Linked DNA regions of Paraneptunicella aestuarii. The protein of the gene in region 2 interacts with the protein of the main gene of each other region in a pairwise test. Links are inferred from orthologs where the notes say so. Each region holds a gene or a part of one and is shown on either strand. Other genes may lie near its edges. The genes, in order: ftsH and hflC.

What was found.
Region 1: the proteins of hflC (region 2) and ftsH interact in binary tests that used the Escherichia coli proteins (3 or more experiments, as listed by UniProt). The link is inferred for Paraneptunicella aestuarii from one-to-one orthologs.

Annotation. Positions count from the first base shown.
Region 1 is NZ_CP074570.1:1,392,734-1,404,256, reverse strand. Bases 4,657-7,542 are described here. They hold ftsH (ATP-dependent zinc metalloprotease FtsH), read right to left. Parts: upstream 7,139-7,542; coding sequence 5,174-7,138; downstream 4,657-5,173. Other genes in these bases: rlmE (23S rRNA (uridine(2552)-2'-O)-methyltransferase RlmE), read right to left, coding at 7,208-7,542; folP (dihydropteroate synthase), read right to left, coding at 4,657-5,099. In the rest of the region: KIH87_RS05945 (hypothetical protein), read right to left, coding at 1-29; KIH87_RS05940 (DUF1353 domain-containing protein), read right to left, coding at 336-764; preprotein translocase subunit SecG, read right to left, coding at 1,245-1,676; tpiA (triose-phosphate isomerase), read right to left, coding at 1,687-2,430; glmM (phosphoglucosamine mutase), read right to left, coding at 2,670-4,007; more of folP, read right to left, coding at 4,281-4,656; more of rlmE, read right to left, coding at 7,543-7,837; ribosome assembly RNA-binding protein YhbY, read left to right, coding at 7,921-8,217; transcription elongation factor GreA, read right to left, coding at 8,274-8,750; carB (carbamoyl-phosphate synthase large subunit), read right to left, coding at 8,750-11,523. UniProt on the Escherichia coli protein: Acts as a processive, ATP-dependent zinc metallopeptidase for both cytoplasmic and membrane proteins. Plays a role in the quality control of integral membrane proteins.
Region 2 is NZ_CP074570.1:207,330-218,891, reverse strand. Bases 62-2,986 are described here. They hold hflC (protease modulator HflC), read right to left. Parts: upstream 2,004-2,986; coding sequence 1,119-2,003; downstream 62-1,118. Other genes in these bases: hflK (FtsH protease activity modulator HflK), read right to left, coding at 2,007-2,986; KIH87_RS00940 (aminotransferase class V-fold PLP-dependent enzyme), read right to left, coding at 62-959. In the rest of the region: more of KIH87_RS00940, read right to left, coding at 1-61; more of hflK, read right to left, coding at 2,987-3,173; ribosome rescue GTPase HflX, read right to left, coding at 3,207-4,499; RNA chaperone Hfq, read right to left, coding at 4,527-4,772; tRNA (adenosine(37)-N6)-dimethylallyltransferase MiaA, read right to left, coding at 4,889-5,818; DNA mismatch repair endonuclease MutL, read right to left, coding at 5,836-7,836; KIH87_RS00905 (N-acetylmuramoyl-L-alanine amidase), read right to left, coding at 7,898-9,253; tRNA (adenosine(37)-N6)-threonylcarbamoyltransferase complex ATPase subunit type 1 TsaE, read right to left, coding at 9,250-9,732; KIH87_RS00895 (NAD(P)H-hydrate dehydratase), read right to left, coding at 9,744-11,264; tRNA epoxyqueuosine(34) reductase QueG, read left to right, coding at 11,264-11,562.

The DNA.
Region 1 (11,523 bases), 1.2 Mb from region 2 along the record:
GCTTCAATATTTAAAGGATACTGATTCATAAACTTTCTCACGTACCAACTCCAGAACTGCAACACAAAGATAGAGCCTTGACCTACTCATACTGCAAATAAGTCGAATCAATGCAAAATAATCAAGCTAAAGCAGATTGCCAGAATATCACTCGTCATTTCCTCAATACCCAGATAAAGCGCGTATTGAAATCGTTATTTTTCTCGAGAAAGCTTAAATTTAAAAACATCAGGTATGGTGATAGATTATGCTGAAGTGGCTATCAGTGAGAAAATCACTCAAATAGCATTACCGACTCGAATACGCACAGCCGAGACAGTTTTTTCTATCCGCCTTTATTCGGCTTCGGGAGCTCGTTTGATTTTCTTGGCATGAGACGGGGCTGATGCAGGCTTACCAAGTAACTTAAGAGCCTCATAATAAACCTGAGCGACCGTTGACGGCACACCATCTTCCTTACACATTTTTCGGAATAGCTTATCCGCTTTGTCTTTATGTTTTGAAGCTTCAAGATGCTTTCTTCGCATTAACTGATAAAACGCATCATGAACCAGAGATGCCCTAAGATTGTGTTCTGTATCAACTACAGGGCCAGAAGTGCCATCCCAGGCATAGCCACTTTTTACGGTCAAATTACCTTGCTTATCCAACGCAATAAATTGCGTATCAATATTCTCTTTGGGCTTAATTGACGTTGCGATCTTATAATCTTTCGCCAACTGATACTTATACCCTGACATATATTCTATAAATGCTTCTGACATAATGATTTTCCATTTATTAACGTGAAACCCAGAGCGATAGACAGCACGTCAGAAAAGTCACACTACAAGCATTTCAGAAGCGCATAACCGTTTATCGATTAGCGTACAAAGACAGTTAGAAACGATAATGTTCCATTGGCAATTGTACTAATGCTCAAAACCGGGAGAGACCATCAAGCCTGAGAAGTTAAAATGGTAAAAGAATAGCACAATGAATTTAGTGCGCTGAATCAAAGAAAGTTGAAGATTGATTTTTCAGAAGAAAGTAACGATCCAAGACTGATCCGAGAAAGAAAAAATGAACTGATTTGAATAGAATAATTTGGTGCGGAAAGCGGGACTTGAACCCGCACGGCCTAAGCCACCACCCCCTCAAGATGGCGTGTCTACCAATTCCACCACTTCCGCGTAGACTATTTGAGCTTGTTGATAACAAGTAGCTCACACTTGTTTAAATTCTACTAATAAGCTTTGAGGAGCTTAGTTGCTACCGTTATCGTCGGCAGGTTTCTCTTCTTGAGCTACTTCCTGAGACGCTTCAGGTGCCTTAGGTTCAACTGTTTCAACAGGAACATCGTTGCTACCTGGAGCAATAGTTACAGATGGAACATCTGCATCAGCCGGAGTCATTTTCACAGCTGGATCACTTAGGTTTTGCCACTCGTCAACGTTCTTTTCAACATTACCAGACATGCTACCCAATGCCAGGTTAATAATGAAGAATAACGTTGCCAAAATAGCAGTGGAGCGTGTCAGGAAGTTTCCTGAACCGGTTGAACCAAATACAGTATTTGAGCCACCAGCCCCGAAAGAAGCGCCCATGTCAGCACCTTTACCTTGCTGGATCAACACCAAGCCGATCAACATCAAAGCAACAATCAAATCGATCACTAAAAGAATTTCGTACATTATTTATCTCTACTTATTCTGCCGCTTGGCATATGGCGACAAAGTCATCCAATTTCAAGCTCGCTCCGCCAATCAAGCCACCATCAATATCTGGCTGGGCAAATAATAGCTCGGCATTATCAGCCTTAACACTGCCACCATACAAAATGGTTAAGTTGGCAGCAACCGAGGCATCTTTTTCAGCGATATAAGACCGCACAAATTGATGTACCTCTTGCGCTTGTTCTGGTGTCGCTGTTCTACCTGTACCTATAGCCCAAATTGGCTCGTAAGCTAAAACTGTCTCGGCTAATCTTGCAACACCTATCAAAGCAATAACAGGCTCCAGTTGCGATTGAATAAAATCGAACAACTGACCTGAATCGCGAACCTGTTCTGATTCGCCAAAACACAGTACAGGGGTCAAACCTGCAGCAAGTGCCTGTTGTACTTTCTGCGCGACAACATCGTTGTCTTCGCTATTGTCTGCACGTCTTTCAGAATGACCAACAATAACATATTGGCAACCCACTTCCTTAAGCATAGAACCCGACACTTCACCTGTGTGAGCTCCAGAGTCGTGCAAACTCAAATTCTGGGCGCCCAGTTTGAAACCCTTTGCTTCAAATGCGCCAAGATAAGGAAAAGGAGGACATACAACTACTTCAACACCATTGAAAGCCAGCTTTGACAAACCGTCCTGCATGGTTTTGACAAGCGCCTGATCACCATTCTGTTTCCAGTTTCCGGCAACCATTTTTTGTCGCATTGTATTCATTTATCCACCTGAGTTTATTCAAGCTATTAGCAATAACTGTATATTTAACCGTCTTTGCCAGCCGTAAACACCCTTCAAAAAAGCGGGCGAGATATTAACGGACGCCGACAAAAGTTACAAGTTTTTTGACATAAATCAGCCCGTAATTTATGTCAAACTGGAAACTTATTTGCAACTGAGTATGACACTCATCCAAAACGTATAAAAAGCGTTCAAACAAACACTATTTGAACGCAACATTACACAGCAGCTTCAACGGCCTGTGCAATGTGCTCCGCCCAATGATTCGCATCATTTTCATGTTGCGCTTCCACCATGACTCGAATGACGGGTTCTGTTCCACTCTTTCTCAATAATACTCGTCCATTATTTGCCAAACCTTTTTCGGCATCAGCGACAGAGGCTTTTACCTTATCGTTCGCTAATGGGTCTAAACCTGATGCAAAGCGCACATTGATTAATCGTTGTGGGAACTTCTCCATACCCATGCGTAATTCAGCGAGAGTCAAGCCTGAATGCAACATGGCAGCAATCACCTGCAACCCTGAAACAATACCATCGCCCGTAGAGGACTGAGCCAAATTCAAAATATGACCAGAGCTTTCTCCACCAATACTCCAGCCTTTCTGCTGTAGTAGTTCCATCACGTAACGGTCGCCAACTTTACTGCGAGCAAAAGGAACACTGAGTTTTTTCAGCGCTTTTTCCAGCCCCATATTACTCATTTGAGTGCCAACAACCCCGCCTTGTAAACGACCGGATTTCAGCGCATCGCGGGCAATGATATAAACAATTTCGTCACCATCGACAACATTACCCAGATGATCGACCATCATGATGCGATCACCATCACCATCCAACGCAAAACCAAGGTCGGCTTTTTCATCAAGAACACGTTGCGTTACCGCTTCCATCGCGGTAGCACCCACTTTGTCATTGATATTCAAACCATCAGGTTTTGTTCCAATTTCAATGACATCAGCGCCCAGTTCCCGCAAAACATTAGGAGCAATGTGGTAAGTTGCGCCATGCGCACAATCAACCACAATCTTTAACCCGGTTAGCGATAATTCAGACGGAAAATTACCTTTACAGAATTCAATATAACGACCAGCAGCATCCTGCACACGAGAAGCTTTACCCAGTTTGTTTGAGTCAACGCACACCATTGGCTTCGCCATTTGAGCTTCTATCGCCAGCTCAATATCATCGTCCAGTTTAAAGCCGTCAGAAGAGAAGAATTTAATACCGTTATCGTAATAAGGATTGTGTGAAGCACTAATCACAATACCAGCTTCGGAGCGAAAGGTTTTGGTTAGATAAGCAATAGCAGGTGTCGGCATTGGCCCCAATAAGCCAATATCAATTCCGGCAGCTGAAAGTCCAGCTTCCAGAGCCGATTCCAACATATACCCAGAGATACGAGTGTCTTTCCCCACCAGCACCTTATTCGTTCCTCGCCCGGCTAGCACTTTACCTGCAGCCCAACCGAGTTTGGTCACAAATTCAGGATTAATCAGGTTTTCGCCAACTTTGCCACGAATACCATCTGTTCCAAAATACTGTCTTTTAGTCATTATTCTTGTTCATTCCCAATTGTCTTTTTGCGATAGACTTCTTACATCATCAATGTTAAGTCCAATCGCAGAACAAATAGTTAACGCTACTTAGGACGTGTTGACCTAAATAAGTGTGCTTAACTGCAAGTCAGCCACAGAAATTTATCGCAGACTCGCCGTGAATCAATCCATTGAGGCTCCACAGCCGCTTCGCCGATTCATTAAGTGAAAAGCAGGGCTGAGGGTCTGCTCAAAACTTTCTGTTGCTGACTGATAGTTTGGAACAGCTATTTAGCGTTGTGTAATACTCAATAGTTTTAACGCGTCCACGGTTTCTTTCACATCATGAACTCTCAAAATCGCCGCGCCCTGTTGTGCCGCTAAAACCGCAGCAACTACGCTGGGTACTAGGCGCTCATTAACGTCTCGCCCTAATAAAGCTCCAAACATGGATTTTCTTGAAACGCCAACCAAAACAGGAGCTCTCAGATCATGAAACCTGGAGATGCCAGCCAGCAAATCACAGTTATGCTGTAAGGTTTTGCCAAAACCAAACCCTGGATCGATGATTAAACGATCTTTACTGATCCCGGAATCAATACATGCCTGCATTCGCTGTTGCAAGAAGGCCTTTACATCCTGAATCACATTTTCATACTCAGGAGACAACTGCATTGTTCGAGGCTGACCCTGCATGTGCATCAGGCAAATTGCAGCATCAGTTTCAGCCGCCACTTGTAATGCTCCTTCTAATTGCAGAGCACAAACATCATTAATCAGGTCAGCTCCCGCAACTACGGCTTCACGCATAACAACAGCTTTACTGGTGTCAATTGAAAGAACAACATCAAACCGTGTGCTAAGGGCTTCAATTATGGGGATGACTCGTTGTAACTCAAGCGCTTCCGGGACATCCTCTGCGCCGGGACGAGTTGACTCACCACCAATATCAAGAATGGTAGCGCCATCCTTTACCATTTGTTCTGCTTGCGCTAATGCAGCATCCATATGATTAAACTTGCCACCATCAGAAAAAGAGTCAGGGGTAACATTTAAAATCCCCATAACCTGTGGCGAATTTAATGACAGGGTTTTATTTCTAAATTTCATTTCTCACAACAGATAAAAACGAAAAAAACGCCTCTCAATAGAGGCGTTTTTAGCATAAACATTATTTCAACGAACTAGTGTGGCAGATCGCCTGGTTTACCAAGGTCAGGATCCTTGCCTCGTGATTTTTCTTCCTCATCGACTTTTTCTTCTGATTTAACATCAGATGCGGTCGCGCCACCAGTCGGCTTGCTATCATCGCTATTTGACTCTTGCCAGTCAGCAGGAGGACGGACGTCTCTGCGCTCCATCAAGTCATCAATCTGCTTCGCATCAATGGTTTCATATTTCATCAACGCATCTTTCATGGCATGCAAAATATCCATATTCTCTTTCAGAATGCCAACGGCACGCTCATAGTTGCGATCAATCACTGACTTAATCTCGGCATCAATAGCACGGGCAGTATCGTCAGACATATGCTTCGCTTTGGCAACGCTACGACCAAGGAACACTTCGCCCTCTTCTTCCGCGTACAGCATAGGCCCCATTTTGCTCGACAAGCCCCACTGAGTTACCATTTTACGAGCGATATCAGTAGCGCGCTCAATATCGTTAGATGCCCCTGTTGTAACCTTGTCATCACCATAAATGATCTGTTCAGCGATACGACCACCAAACAAGCTGGAAATCATACTCTCTAAATGTCGTTTACTGTGACTGACACGATCCTGTTCAGGCAAATACATAGTCACACCTAAAGCGCGTCCACGAGGAATAATCGAAACCTTATAGACAGGATCATGTTCAGGCACCAATCGTCCCACAATAGCGTGACCCGCTTCGTGATACGCCGTCATGGTCTTTTCTTCTTCAGACATCACCATGGAACGTCGTTCAGTACCCATCAGGATCTTGTCTTTGGCTTTATCAAATTCTTCCATTGCAACCAGACGCTTATTGGCTCTGGCAGCAAACAATGCCGCTTCGTTCACCAGGTTAGCCAAATCAGCGCCTGAGAAACCAGGAGTACCACGTGCAATAACCGATGCTTCAACATTGTCAGCAATAGGCACTTTACGCATATGTACTTTTAAGATTTGTTCACGACCACGAATATCAGGTAAGCCAACGACAACCTGACGGTCAAAACGACCCGGACGCAACAATGCAGGATCCAGTACATCAGGACGGTTAGTGGCGGCAATAACGATGATACCTTCATGCCCTTCAAAACCATCCATCTCAACCAACATCTGGTTCAAGGTTTGCTCACGCTCGTCATGTCCACCACCTAAGCCAGCACCGCGTTGGCGACCTACAGCGTCAATCTCGTCGATAAAGATAATACAAGGTGCCGATTTCTTGGCTTGTTCAAACATGTCACGGACACGAGATGCACCAACACCCACGAACATCTCAACGAAATCAGAACCAGAAATAGTAAAGAAAGGTACTTTGGCTTCACCAGCAATGGCTTTTGCCAATAAGGTTTTACCTGTACCTGGAGGGCCAACCATCAAAACACCTGTTGGAATTTTACCGCCCAGTTTCTGGAACTTGGTTGGATCACGCAGGAAGTCTACCAGTTCAGTCACTTCTTCTTTTGCTTCATCACAACCTGCAACGTCAGCAAACGTGGTCTTAATTTGGTCTTCACCTAACAAACGAGCTTTACTTTTACCAAAAGACATCGCTCCTCGGCCGCCGCCGCCCTGCATTTGTCGCATGAAGAAAATCCATACGCCAATCAATAACAGCATTGGGAACCAGGAAATGAAAATAGAAGTAATCAGAGATGTTTCTTCAGGCGGTTCACCAAACACTCTTACGTTATGTTGAATCAAGTCATTCAACAAATACTCATCGTAAGACGTCGGCAAATAAGTAGTGAAGCTTTCACCAGTCCGTTTAAGCCCTTTGATTTCTCGGCCTTCAATGTGTACTTCGCGCACAAGATCCTGACGAACGTCCTGAATAAACTGGGTATAATCAGTCTGTTTTCTAGAGCCGTCATTAGGCGCGAAACTCTGAAATACTGACATCAAAACAACAGCAATGACGAGCCAGAGAATCAAATTTTTTGCCATGTCACTCAATTTACAAAACCTCAATCTATCTAAAATTTAGCAATCAGTAGTAGCTATTCTTGCTTTTGGTCAAGCCTACTACAGTTTCCAGCCAGTCGCCACCAAATAGACTTCTCGCGAACGAGCTCTGGATGAGTCAGGTTTACGGGTTTTCACCACCTGAAACCTTTGTTTTAATGCTTTGAAATACTCCTCGAATCCAGCTCCTTGAAAAACTTTAGCAACAAAACTGCCATTCGGCTTCAATACTTCGTTACACATATCCAAAGCCAACTCAACCAAATACATTGCACGGGACTGGTCAACGGAATCGTTACCACTCATATTGGGTGCCATATCGGACATCACAACATCAACATTCCGACCACCGATTCTATCCAGCAAAGCATCCAATACTGCTTCCTCTCTAAAATCACCTTCAAGAAAGTCAACACCTGCGATGGAATCCATGGGTAATATGTCGCAAGCAATCACTTGCCCCTTGTCACCCACCACATCCACAGCATATTGTGACCATCCACCCGGCGCTGCGCCAAGGTCAACCACGCACATGCCCGGCTTAATCAACTTATCTTTTTGTTGGATCTCATCCAACTTGAAAACGGCTCGGGAACGAAGCCCTTGCTTCTGAGCCATTTGCACATATTTGTCGTCAAAGTGCTCCTTCAACCACCGTTTACTACTACCAGAATGTTTTTTCTTGGTCATATTACTGCAATTACAATGGGAATAGCACAGAGATGGCGCTAGAATAACGCTTTTCAAGCTATTCAAACATGATTTCTTTGTAAATGAAATTAACTAACAAACAAAAGCAATATTTAAAAGGGCTGGCGCATGCGCTGAAACCCGTAGTACTCGTGGGCGGCAATGGTCTGACTGAAAACGTGTTGACCGAAATCGACAACGCATTATCACATCACGAACTCATCAAGGTGAAAGTTCCCTCTGAAGACAGAGAAGAGAAAAAGGCCTTGATGGATGCAATTGTCCAGCAATCTGGCGCTGAAAAGCTACAGGTTATTGGACATATGCTGGTGATCTATCGCCAAAGCGATGAGCCCAAAATCGAGTTACCGAAAAAGTAACTCATAAAAAACGGCGTCTTGTCACAAGACGCCGTTTTCATTATTGCTTCAATAAATTAAATATATTCCACTTGCGTGATTTCAAACTCTACTGCACCAGAAGGGGTTTGAATGGTCACTACGTCGTCCACTTCTTTCCCAATTAATCCTCTGGCAATGGGAGAATTCACTGAAATCCGGTTGTTTTTGATATCAGCTTCATCATCACCCACAATTTTGTAGGTTGTTTCTTCGTCGGTATCAACATTCAACAATGTGACCGTCACACCAAAAATCACTTTTCCGGTGTTTTGCATTTTAGTCACATCGATGATCTGAGCATTACTCAACTTCGCTTCGATATCCTGAATGCGTCCTTCACAAAAGCCCTGCTGTTCTCGAGCTGCATGGTATTCAGCATTCTCTTTTAAATCACCATGTTCACGAGCTTCCGCGATAGCTTTGATAATCGCGGGCCTTTTTACCGATTTTAACTCATTCAACTCGGCACGGAGCTTTTCAGCTCCCTCTGCCGTCATTGGTATTTTATTCATTAATTCAATCTCTTATGTAATTCCTGCACAGAATTGACTGATTTACGATCGTCTGTTGCATGAGCATTTACAGCCGCAAAAGCACCATTCATTGTGGTTGAATAAGACACTTTTCCAAGCAATGCTTCGCGACGGATATACACCGAATCCGTGATAGCCTTTCGCCCTTCGGTAGTATTAATGATGTAGCAGTATTCACCATTTTTAATGGCATCAACAATATTCGGACGACCTTCCGACACCTTGTTGACCACACCACATGCAACATTTGAATCATTCAATACTTTTGCTGTACCTTTTGTCGCTTCCAGTTTAAAGCCTTTTTGCAACATGGAGCGGCCAAGTTCAACAGCGCGCGCTTTGTCTTTTTCACGGAGTGACAATAGTACCTTACCTTTTGAAGGTACAGGTTCACCAATGCCCAGGCTGGCTTTTGCATAAGCTTCAACAAACGTTTCACCAACCCCCATAACCTCACCCGTTGAACGCATTTCTGGCCCAACTAATGGATCAACACCGTGGAATTTGGCAAAGGGTATCACAACCTCTTTCACAGAGTAATATGGTGGGATAATTTCCTTATCAACATTTTGTTCAGGTAACGTCTGTCCCACCATCGCTCTAGCAGCGACTTTAGCTAACGGACGACCAGTAGCTTTTGATACAAAAGGCACAGTACGGGCGGCGCGAGGATTAACCTCGATTAAATACACTTCACCATCTTTAACCGCAAACTGAGTATTCATCAAACCGATAACACCCAATTCCAGTGCCATATCCTTCACCTGCTCACGCATAGTATTGAGGATATCTTCTGGTAAGCTATGAGTGGGTAGAGAACACGCTGAGTCACCTGAGTGAACGCCCGCCTGCTCGATATGCTCCATAATGCCGCCAATAACAACATTTTCACCGTCACAAACTGCATCAACGTCAACTTCAATAGCATCATCAAGGAAGCGATCCAGCAATACTGGCGCTTCATTAGACACACTTACGGCTTCGGTCAGGTAGCGTTTCAGGTCTTTCATGTCGTACACAATTTCCATGGCACGACCACCTAAAACATAGGACGGGCGAACAACCAGAGGGAAACCAATCTGTTCCGCTTCCTGCAACGCCTCATCCCAACTACTAACAGTCGCATTTGCAGGCTGTTTTAGGCCCAGCTTATGCACCATTTGCTGGAAACGTTTTCTGTCTTCAGCACGATCGATAGCATCTGGCGACGTACCAATAATTGGCACACCATTTTCTTCCAATGCTCGTGCTAACTTAAGAGGGGTTTGACCGCCGTATTGAACGATAACGCCTTTAGGCTTCTCAACTCGTACAATTTCCAACACATCTTCTAATGTGACAGGCTCAAAGTACAAGCGATCTGAGGTGTCATAATCGGTAGAAACAGTTTCCGGGTTACAGTTAACCATAATGGTTTCGTAACCATCTTCACGTAAAGCCAAGGCAGCATGAACACAGCAATAATCGAACTCGATACCCTGACCAATACGGTTTGGGCCACCGCCCAATACCATAATTTTATTTTTATCAGAGGGCTGCGCTTCACATTCTTCATCATATGAAGAATACATGTAAGCCGTGCTGGTTGAAAACTCTGCAGCACAAGTATCGACTCGCTTGTATACAGGGTAAATACCACGCTCCCAGCGCATATTGCGAATATCGTCTTCAGAAACTTTTGTCAGTTCAGCCAAACGCTTGTCTGAGAAGCCTTTACGCTTAAGGACTCGAAGAAAATCACCAGCCAGGCCTGGAGCGCCGACTTCCTGTACTTTTTCTTCCAGCAGCACCAAATCCTGAATTTGTACCAGGAACCAGGGATCTACATGGCTTAACGTAAAGATCTCGTCTAACGACATGCCCATGCGGAATGCATCAGCAATATAGAAAATCCGGTCTGAGCCAGGCTCCTGCAGTTCACGAACAATTTTGGAACGGTTCTCTTCATCGCTGGTATCAACGATAGGCTCCAAGCCATAAACCCCAGTTTCAAGACCACGTAACGCTTTCTGCATTGACTCTTGAAAGTTACGTCCAATCGCCATGACTTCACCCACAGACTTCATCTGGGTTGTCAGGCGATCATTAGAACCGGGGAATTTCTCGAAGTTAAAACGAGGGATTTTAGTCACAACATAGTCGATAGACGGTTCAAACGAAGCTGGCGTTAAACCACCAGTGATGTCGTTTGCCAACTCATCCAGCGTATAACCCACAGCCAACTTTGCAGCCACTTTCGCAATAGGAAAGCCAGTGGCTTTTGACGCAAGCGCCGAAGAGCGCGATACACGCGGGTTCATTTCAATAACAACCATGCGTCCGGTCTCCGGGCAAATACCAAACTGAACGTTTGAGCCCCCGGTTTCCACGCCAATCTCTCGCAATACAGCAAGCGAGGCATTACGCATAATTTGATATTCTTTATCCGTTAAGGTTTGCGCAGGCGCAACGGTAATGGAGTCACCGGTGTGAACTCCCATCGCATCGAAGTTTTCAATGGCACAGACAATAATGCAGTTGTCATTTTTATCGCGTACCACTTCCATTTCATATTCTTTCCAGCCAATCAGTGATTCATCGATCAATAATTCATTGGTTGGAGATAAATCCAGGCCACGGCGACAGATTTCTTCAAACTCTTCGATGTTATAAGCGATACCACCACCGGTTCCACCCATTGTGAAAGAAGGACGAATAATACAAGGGAAACCAATGCGGCTTACAACGTCTAGTGCTTGCTCCATATTATGAG
Region 2 (11,562 bases):
TGAGCGTTTAAATCCGGATGATCCAGCGCATATAAAAGCCTCAGGAAATGATCTTGCAACTGCTGTACATAGTGATGGATCTTTTCTACCGACAGCCCAATCTCCTGCATCCATTCAAACACAGCCAGTAAACGATACATACCTGATAAATCCATGGTTGCGCCAGCATAATGATTACCTGCCGTCGCATAGCGAACACTTTCCGCTCTGGCTCCTGAAAGCGCGCCGAATTCCGCAAACCAACCTGTATAAACGGGTCTAAAATCAGCATCTTTCGGTACATGCATAAAGCACACGCCCTCACCCGCTTGTGCGTACTTGTATCCGCCAGCCAGATAGAACACTCGCTCTGCGATAGGCTGCAAATCAGCAGGTAATGCCATGAACCCGTGATAACCGTCCACCACAATCAATCCATCTATATCTTTAATCTCTTCGATCAAACCATTCAAATCGCGAAGCGCCATGCCTGAATTAAAAAATACGTGGCTGAAAAAGACTAACGAAGGGTTGTACTGTCTGACCGTTTCAACAAATCGCTGCTGAAAATCCTGCATGGGCTGAACAGGCACTTTAATCACAGTGAAATTTTCGAGTTCAGACAGGCGATCGGCTTGGCGGTTAAAACTGTGAAATTCACTATCGGTTGTAACTATGCATTGCGGCTTTGTAAAGTCTAGCGTGCTAATTACTCGAAACAACAATTCATGGGTATTGGGAGCCAGAACGATATTTTCTGGCATTCCTGTATTCAGGGTAGAAGCAATGAATTGCTGCAATTTAGGCAACTTTTCCCCAAAGAAATAATTCCATTTATCATCCACCCATTGAGCTGAATCATCCCAATATTGCAACATGGCGTCGCGGGTTACATCTGGCCAATAATGGTGACTATGACAGGCAAAATGTTGAGTGTTGGGATGACGCTTGAGAAAACCTTGATAATACTGCTTATACATACTGCGGATACTTCTTTTACTACTAATCCCATATATGGGGTTAACTAAATACAACCACCTAAGTATGAAGCATTATCCTGAAAAGCAAAAAGCACCCGGCTGGGTGCTTCTTGAAATAGTGTAAAGCTAAATTGCTAGCTTGCTTACAAAGGCTGCTGATTACTTGCCTTTAGCATCCTTCATATATTTGAAGAAATCGCTGTCTGGTTCAACAATTAAGATATCTTGCTTGCTGTTAAAGCTCTCTTTGTAAGCATCCATACTACGTAAAAAGCTGAAAAATTCAGGATCTTTCGAGTATGTTTCTGCATATATTTTTGCTGAGCCTGCGTCACCTTCACCGCGCAATTTTCTGGCGTTACGTTCAGCATCAGCCAGCATAATTGTTACACGACGATCAATATCTGCACGAAGAAATTCAGATTGTTCCTGACCTTGAGAACGGTGCTCTTTCGCTACCGCAGTACGTTCAGCTCTCATACGTTCAAAGATGGAGCTACTGACTTCAACAGGCAGGTTAATTTGCTTAACTCGCACGTCAACAATCTCGATACCCAGTTCATCCGAACTTTGTGAAGATTGCTCTAATGCTGCATCCATCAATTCAGAACGTTCGCCTGAAACGATTTGTGAAATGGTGCGAGTACCGAATTCAGTACGCAAACCGTTGTTCACTTTCTGTTTCAATAGTGCTTCAGCCAATTCTTTCACACCACCACGAGTTGCCAAATAATACTTGGCAAAATCCTTGATACGCCACTTCACATAGGAATCAACGATCAAGTCTTTCTTCTCAGAGGTAACGAAACGGTCTGGAGCATCATCCAAAGTTTGAATACGTGCATCCAAATGTTTTACCTGATCAAAAAACGGTAATTTGAAATGTAATCCAGGCCCGTAAACAATAGTTTCATTGCTCTCCGATTCACGCTTTACCTTACCAAACTGGATAACGATACCGCGTGTACCTTCCTTAACAACGAAAACCGAACTAAAGCTCAATAATCCCAATGCAATCAAGATAATTAACAGTAAATTCCTCATTGCCTAGTTCCTCCCACTATTGAAACGGTCGCCGCGGACACCATCGGATGAAGTCGTAGGTGTATTAGTGCCAGAAGTTGGACTATTACGTAGGCCTTCAATAGTGCTACGAGACTTGGCGGGAGTGCCTGTTGAGCCGGAATTCTCCATGATCTTGTCTAATGGCAAGTACATCATGTTGCCACTACCTTTACTGTCGACCATGATTTTACTGGTGTTGGAATAGACTTGTTCCAATGTTTCCAGATAGATACGACGACGAGTTACTTCAGGAGCAGCCTGGTACTGAGGTAGCAATTCCTCAAAACGAGCTACTTCACCTCGCGCTTCCAAAATCACGCGCTCTTTATAAGCTTGGGCTTCTTCTTCCATACGGCGAACCTGACCACGAGCACGTGGTTCAATTTCTCTGGCATACGCTTCCGCTTCACGAATGAAACGCTGTTCGTCTTCCTGAGCGGCGATGGCATCGTCAAATGCAGCTTTTACCTGCTCTGGCGGGCGAGCATCTTTAAAGTTCACGTCGGTGACCACTATACCCATATTGTATGGCGCAATAACGCTATCCAGTTCTTCACGAACCTGTTGTCTTACAACCTCACGACCACTAGTCAGGATGTCGTCCATCTTGGAATGACCAACCACGTAGCGTAATGCCGCATCCAAAGCCTGACGCAAACTCTTTGATGGGTCTGTGACAGAGAAAGTAAATTGGTAAGGTTCAATAACCTTATACTGAACTTCCATTTCCACACTAACCACGTTTTCGTCTTCTGTTAGCATGAAACCCGACGCTGGCAAATAGCGAATAGTTTGCACATCCACTGGCACAACAGTATCAATAAATGTGGGGCGCCATTGCAAACCAGGCTCAACCAATTTGTTGAACTGTCCAAAGCGCATCACAACGCCACGCTCAGCTTCACGTACCGTATAGAAACCGCTGATACCCCAGATCACGACCAGAATAGCGACGATCAGACCCAATCCCAGATTGCCGAAACTCAGCCCTCCAGAACCACCGCCTCCACGACGTCCACCAGAACCACCAAATTTCTTAAACACATTCTTGAGAATGTCGTCTAAGTCTGGAGGCCCTTGATCACGACCACCCTGGTTCTTCCAGGGATCTTTGTTATTGTTGTTACTCCCGGGCTCGTTCCAAGCCATCTCTTTCTCCGTCAATTAATTATTTAACATTGCTTAGTGCTTATGCACCAAATACGAAGTCAGATCACCGTCAACGCGCTTAATCAGGCGTTGCCAGTCTTTGGCTGGCATTCTGACATCCACCAGCCAATCACCATCTTCGGCATATTCTTCCGAAGCGATACAATTCAAACCAAATAATGCACCGCGAAGTTTACCCTGTTGTGGCGGAATGCGTAATTGATATTGCACCATGTTATCCGCCAAACACTCAGTGAGGGCATTAAATAATAAATCAATACCTCGACCTTGCTGCGCCGAAACCCAGATTCTTTCCGGCTTACCGTCTTCATTCCTATCAATGCGGGCTTCAATTCCTTCCAGTCGGTCGATTTTGTTACAAATCACTAATTGGGGTACTTCACCAGCCCCAATTTCTTCAAGAACTTCGTTAACCTGATCGATATTTTCGCGAAACTTCTCGTCCGAATAATCCACCACATGTAGCAACAAGTCGGCAGATTGGGTTTCTTGCAATGTTGCTTTAAACGCTGCCACCAGGTCATGGGGCAAATGACGAATAAACCCAACAGTATCCGCAAGAATAACAGAGCCAATATCTTGCACGTCTATTTTTCTAAGTGTTGGATCTAGCGTAGCAAAGAGTTGGTCGGCTGCATAAACACCGGCAGAAGTTATCGTGTTGAATAGAGTCGATTTACCAGCGTTGGTGTAACCCACCAATGACACTGTTGGTATTTCATTGCGTACTCTGGCTCTACGCCCTTGTTCACGTTGCTTCTCAACTTTTTCTAAACGACGCTGAATGCTTTTGATACGCTCACGCAATAAACGACGATCGGTTTCAAGCTGGGTTTCCCCGGGGCCTCTCAGACCAATCCCGCCTTTTTGGCGCTCAAGGTGAGTCCAACCACGAACCAGACGTGTGGAAATATGTCGTAACTGCGCTAACTCAACCTGTAGTTTACCTTCGTGGGTTCTGGCTCGTTGTGCAAAAATATCAAGAATAAGCGTGGTTCTATCCAACACTCGACATTTGCAAATTGTTTCCAGATTACGTTCTTGCGAGGGACTTAAGGCATGGTTAAAAATAACGACATCCGCTGAAGACGCCCTTACTGCATTGGCAATTTCCTCTGCCTTACCACTACCTACAAAGTACTTCGCATTAGGAGTGCGGCGCGTCCCCGTTACAACCTCAACGGTATTCACGCCAGCAGAAGACACTAACATTTGCAGTTCTTGCAAGTCTTCCCTGGATGTTTCATCTGAAAAATTAATATGAACCAGAACGGCCTGTTCACCAGCTTCATAACGGTCAAACAAGCATGGAATCCTCAGTAAACATTAGGTTTAGGCGTTGTCCCCATCATCGTTGTTGCTAATAGCCATGGGTATCGCTCTGGCTGGCACAACTGTGGAAATCGCGTGTTTGTAAACCATCTGACTCACTGTATTTTTGAGCAGAATAACAAACTGATCAAATGACTCAATTTGTCCCTGCAATTTAATACCGTTGACCAGATAAATCGACACGGGAATACGCTCTTTACGAAGAGCATTTAAAAAAGGATCTTGGAGTGATTGTCCCTTTGCCATCATGTGCCTCTTTTTGATCTTCTAGTTATTTAGTTATTGTTTTTATTACTGCTTTATGAGATTCAAGCCAGTATACAGTATTTAAAATCCCTGTATAGAGTGAAGACTGACCCCATTTAGGACTTGGTACAATTTAATACAACATTTACATTATCAGTATTAAAAGTATCAAGCCAAGTGACGTCTTTCCAGCCTCGTAACCAGGTTATCTGCCGCTTGGCTAACTGCCGTGTTGCAGCAACCGCTTTATCTTTCATTTCTTGCAAGTTTAGCTCACCCGTCAAGTATTGCCACATTTGCCTGTAACCAACGCAACGCATTGATGGTAAATCTAAATTTAAATCTCCACGAGCAAGCAATTTAGCAACTTCAGCTTCGAACCCAGCCGCCAGCATTTGTTCAAAACGCTGTTCAATTAACTGGTGTAACACGGCTCTGTCCTGCGGCGCGATTGCAAACTGAGTAAAGTGGTAAGGAGCCGGGTCACAATTATCTCGCATTAAATCGCTCATCGCTTTACCACTCAAACGATACACTTCTATCGCTCGCATTAATCGCTGAGGATCATTAGGATGAATGCGCTGTGCCGATTCCGGATCCACAATTTGCAATTGCTTATGCAAGCTTTCCCATCCATGTAGCTCAGCTTCTTTTTCAATCTGTTTACGAATATCGGCATCAGATGCCGGTAATTGAGCAATTCCATCAATTAATGACTTGAAGTACAACATCGTACCTCCTACCAATAACGGAATTCGCCCTTTTGCGGTAATGTCCGCCATTTCCCGCAATGCGTCTCGACGAAATTCGGCAACAGAATAACTTTCCGCCGGATCCAGAATGTTGATCAAACGATGTGGAGCTTCAACCAACTCTTCAGCCGTTGGCTTGGCGGTTCCAATATCCATATCTCGGTATATCAACGCTGAATCAACACTGATAATTTCACAAGGAAGCACCTTGGTAAGGGCAATCGCCAATGCGGTTTTGCCCGAAGCTGTAGGCCCCATAATGCTGATTGCGGGAGGTAATGAGGTGTTAGTCATTGATATCTTTTAACGAGTTATTGAACCGAAGGCTCTTTAGTTAAATTTAAGTGTTGAGCTACCCAGTCGGCAACTGGCACTTCCATCAGCAAGCCATTCAGGGAATTATCTTCTTTACCTAATATGAGCGCAAACCGTTGCCATAAGGACATTGCCAGAACATCATCATACACTTTGCTTTCAGCAATCATGACCGTTGCAAATGCCAGTATAGGATTAGTTTGTAGCTGCTCATGTTGCAACAGTTCAGGCAAATACATCGCCCAATTAACCTGACGATAACCAGCAGGTACTTTGCGCAAGACTAAACGTTTATCAACCGGAATAAGCTCAATAGACAATTCACTCAACGCCCTGCGTTTTTCATCCAGGTTTTCTTTAATTGACTTGTCCATTGGCAGAGAAATCGGCATCAGTAACGGTTGTGATACTGGCACTTGCTGCCGCCACGAAGTGATTAGCTCCTTACGCTCCAAAGCCACCAGCGAGATCAGATAAAAAGACGCCTGCTTTTTTAGCAATAAATGACTGGGCTCAACAAATACACATTCTGCCAATTTATCACTAACAGCATGATGACTAACGCTAACACCAGCAGCTTCCGCAGAAAAAGATGGCGCAGCTGTAGACATCAAATTTTGATAATTATTCGAAGCCGTTCTCTGCTGCGCTGACCCAATATTTCTACTGCCAACCATATTTCTTCGTTCACCAAAAGGCGGCCTTCCCGTCCCCATAGCACCCGATGAATAGGCTGACGAAGGTGAATGCTCACTTACCCCATGTGTAATTCGATCCGAAGTATTGTTCGGTGCTTGAGACACATCATGCGTTAAAGGCTTGATATATTGGTGCGACGGCTCATTGGATGACAATTGAGTATATTGCACCGGATTGAGCTGATGCACTTGAGGTGCTTGAAGCTCGTGTGAATCTTGCGGTTCTTGCGACTTTTGTGATGTTGAGGAACCCCAAACAGGTTCAGAATTGAAAGCTTGCTCTTGCTCAAACCCCCGTTGCATCTGCTGTTGCAATGCATCGTTTACGGTCTTGTAGATAAAATCATGTACCAAACGAGCTTGATGAAAACGCACTTCCTGTTTGGTTGGATGTACATTCACATCCAACATGGATGCGGGCATCTGCAAATACACTACATAAGCTGGATAACTGTCGGATGGAATTAACCCTTCGTAAGCCTGACGAATAGCATGAGCAATCAGCTTATCCTTCATCATCCGCCCATTAATATAAACGTATTGCTGATCATTCTGCGCTCTTTCACCGCCAACACCCGCTAGCCAGCCATGAAACTGAATAGCCTGATACTCGCTGGCAAACTCAATCGCCGTATCTTGAAAGGCTTTGCCGCATATTTGCGCTACACGCTTTAACTTCGCCGCTTCGTTTTTCGCAGCCGCAAACTGGCGCACAATCTTATCGTTGTGTCTCAGCACAAAATGTACGTCAAAATGGCTTAAAACTGCGCGTTTGAACAGCTCATCAATATGGGTAAACTCGGTCTTTTCTGTGCGCAGGAACTTACGACGTGCTGGCGTATTGAAAAACAAATCCTGCACATCAACACTGGTTCCATTAGGGTGAGCAGCGGGTGTAATCGCCACTTCCATATCGCGGCCTTCACATTGAGCTTGCCATGCTTCTTCTTGTGCTGCGGGTTTGGAGGTTAAGGTTAATCGTGATACCGAGCTAATACTGGCTAACGCTTCGCCACGAAACCCCAAACTGACAATATTTTCCAGATCTTCCAGAGTGTGGATCTTACTGGTGGCATGACGACTTAAAGCGAGCCCCAATTCATCTTTTTCTATTCCAGCGCCGTTATCGCGGATCAAGACTCGCTTATGGCCGCCTTTAACAATATCGACCTCAATACGGGTCGCGCCTGAATCCAGACTGTTTTCCAATAACTCTTTAACAACCGAGGCAGGGCGTTCAACCACTTCACCCGCAGCGATTTGGTTTGCCAATCGCGCAGGCAATATTTTAATGCTCAAGAATTCTCTCTTCTCTATTCATTCGGGTTATTGGGCAACAATAATGGCTATCTGCTAGAAACTAACTACTCGGAATAGTTAGCACCTGACCAATTCTAACCATGTCAGAACTCAAATTATTAGCTCTTTTCAAACTAGTCACAGACACATTGTAGCGCTGTGCTAACAGAGACAAAGACTCACCACTCTCAACCCGATGAGTTCGCTTACGATTGTCATGACGTTGATTGGCCCAAAGCGTGCCATCAGGTGGTGTATCTTTAAAATGTGTTTTAATACCGGTAAAAATGGCATTAGCCAATTTCTCCCGGTATTTACTCCAATTTAGATTCTTCTCTTCTTCGGGATTAGAAATAAACCCGGTTTCAACTAATACCGAAGGGATATCTGGCGCAGTTAATACAGCTAAACTTGCCGCTTGAGGTGATTTCTTATGCATCTTGGTGACTTGTCTTAATTCTCGAATCAAGCTTCGGCTTACCTGATAACTGGTTGTTAAAGAGTGATCCATCGACATATCCAACAATGCCTGCGTTAAGTAACGCTCAGCTGCCGTGTCCTGAATAATTTCAGCCGCACCACCGAGCAATTCGGAATGCTGTTCGCTTTTCTCCATCCAGCGACCTAATTCGGAGTTAGCACGATTGGCAGACAACACCCAAACGGAAGCCCCGCTAGGTTGCGGAGTAGTAAAGGCATCAGCATGGATAGACACCAGAAGATCAGCCTTGAACGCTCTTGCTTGGGCAGGTCGCTTATTTAATCCAACATAATAGTCGCCGGTTCGAGTTAATTTCGCTGTCATCCCCTTTTCAGCATCAATCAGCTCCTGCAATTTCCTGGCAATGCTGAGCGTGATGTTCTTCTCGTAACTACCGGCACTACCAATAGAACCGGGGTCTTCACCGCCATGTCCGGCATCAATGGCAATCACAATATCGCGATTATGGTTGTTCGACTGCTGATCTTTGACAATCGCCTGGGATTGCTCCAAATCCATCAAATCAATAACCAGTCGATTACCATAGGGAGCCGTTGGCGGTAAGGCAAAAACTTGAGCTTTAACGGCTTTATTAAGATCCAGAACAAATCGGGTTGAATGCTTTTCTTTGGGATTACTGGTACGAACTTTATGCAGCAACTTACTATCGTGAGACAAGGAATTGAGATCGACACCATTCTTGGTTGCGTCGAGATCAATAACCAATCGCTGAGGATTACTTAAGGTAAAATAGCTGTACTCGGGTTTGTTCTTTAAATCAAACACCACTCGAGTATTACTGGGAGAAGGCCAAACACGAATGCTATCGACAGAGTTCGTAGTCTGGCTAACAGCAAAAAAGGGAAATGCTGTGAATATCAGCAATAACCATACTGCGAAATTGAACCTTCCTAAATTGAATCTTATGACACTCATTGTTCTTGTAATAGTCGTATCACTGAATCGCCAGTTGCCGTTAACCCTTTGACCACAATATTACGTCCTTGTTCAGTAAACTCAATGCAAATCTCAATATCAGGCGGAGGCAGCATACCTGTGCCTTTGCTCGGCCACTCAATTAAGTTGATGGTGTTATCTGCGGTGTAATCACGAATACCGATAAATTCCAATTCTTCCGGATCGGCTAATCGATACAAATCGAAATGGTTAATCAACCAGTTTCCGACCTCATAAGGTTCCACCAGGGTATACGTCGGGCTTTTCACTCGCCCTTCATAGCCTAATGCCTGAATAAAACCTCGTGAAAACGTGGTTTTACCCGCACCTAGATCACCAAGCAGATGTATATTCAAACCGCTACGAATCTGTTCACTACTTTGCTGGCAACAGCGAGCAACAGATTGAGCAAATAATTCGGTTTCCTGTTCCGAAGACAATGCAACCTGACTTTGCACTTTACACTTCTCTATTCTGGATTAATTAATTTTCGTAAATATGGAAATAAATCGCTGGCAAGCATACCACGTTCTCCATGTTCCTTGCTGGCTAAATCACCGGCATAACTGTGCAGGCACATACCGTACACGGCAGTAAGGCGCAACCCCATGCCTTGAGCCAATAACGCACCCAATACACCACTGAGTACATCGCCCATGCCGGCGGTTGCCATGCCCGGGTTGCCGTTTTTACAAACCCACAGGTTGCCTTGAGAAGCCACAACACTACCTGAACCTTTCAATAAAGCGACACAGTCAAAACGGTTCGCCAGTTCTCGCACGTTATGATAGCGATTGTTCTCTATCTCATTCACCGATGTTTTTAAAATACGTGCGGCTTCAGCAGGATGAGGTGTCACAATTGCCATGTGCTTGGGCATCACCAATTTGGGATCCTGTGAAAACAAATTCAAGGCGTCAGCATCCATCACAAGATGCTTGTGCTTTTCCAAAGCATGGTTCAATACCACTTTTAATTTATCGATTGCCCAAGCGTCTTTGCCTAATCCGGGGCCAATAACGATTGCAGTACACCAATTCAACGCTTCAACAAGTTGTTCTTCTTCATGCTCCAGCATCAGTTCAGGGCGACCATTTGACACCATGGCAACATTATCCGGATGACAAAAAACCTTCACCAACCCTGCGCCACATCGAAGTGCAGCCTCGCCGGTTAGTCGAATAGAGCCGGGCATCCCCTGGTTTCCGCCGATACACAACAATTTCCCATAGCTTCCCTTATGACTGTAGATATCACGCTTGGGAATAGGACGAAGTTGACGAAAATCGAATACTCTACCGATGGAATCCGCCAAGCGCTGGAACTCATTACCGACACCCAAATCATGAAAATGCAGCTTTCCAGTACATTGCTTACCGATACCCGTTACCAGACCAGACTTAATACCCACGAACGTCACAGTGTGTTCCGCTTCCATCGCCACACCGCATACAGAGCCAGTGTCAGCATGTAAACCCGAGGGAATATCAATACTTAAAATGGGGATCTGGGCGTTGTTGGTTTTCTGGATGACATCACTTAATGGCGATTGCACTTCGCCGCTAATGCCAGTACCCAACAAGCCATCAACGCAGAGATCAAAGACAGCAAAGTTCAGATCCTGCCAGTTACGTACAGTCTCTCCTGTCGCCAGCCACTTCTCTCTAGCTGTTTTAGCATCATCAGAAAGCCGCTCAATATCCGCAAACTCACATAAGGTAACGTGTAGCCCCTGAGTCAACGCCAAGCGCGCGACGACATAGGCATCGCCACCATTATTACCTTTACCAGCCAACACCAAAACCGTCTTTGCATCTGCATATTGTTCACGCAAAACATTAAACACCGCCTGTCCAGCTCGCTCCATCAGGGTATACATAGTCACCCCGGCTTGCTTTGCCGCCACAGGCTCAACCTTGCGTACTTGCTCAGCCTTGTAGATTTTGTGTGTTAAACTCTCCTGCGGAAAAATGTTTACATAGGTTTTCAATGTCCAACCTCCCAATGCCGGATCTCGAAGAACTTACAGCCAATATCAAGAAATGGGGAAAAGAACTTGGTTTTCAACAAGTTGGTATCTCCGATATTGATTTGGATCAGCACAAAGATGCCCTGATGCGCTGGTTGGAAAAAGGATACCACGGGACTATGAATTTTATGAGTGCTCATGGTGAAAAGCGTTACAAACCAGAGGCATTGGTTCCCGGTACATTGCGAGTCATTAGCGTTCGCATGGATTACCTGCCACCCAACGCTCAATTTGCCAAGACACTGAAAAACAAAAATAA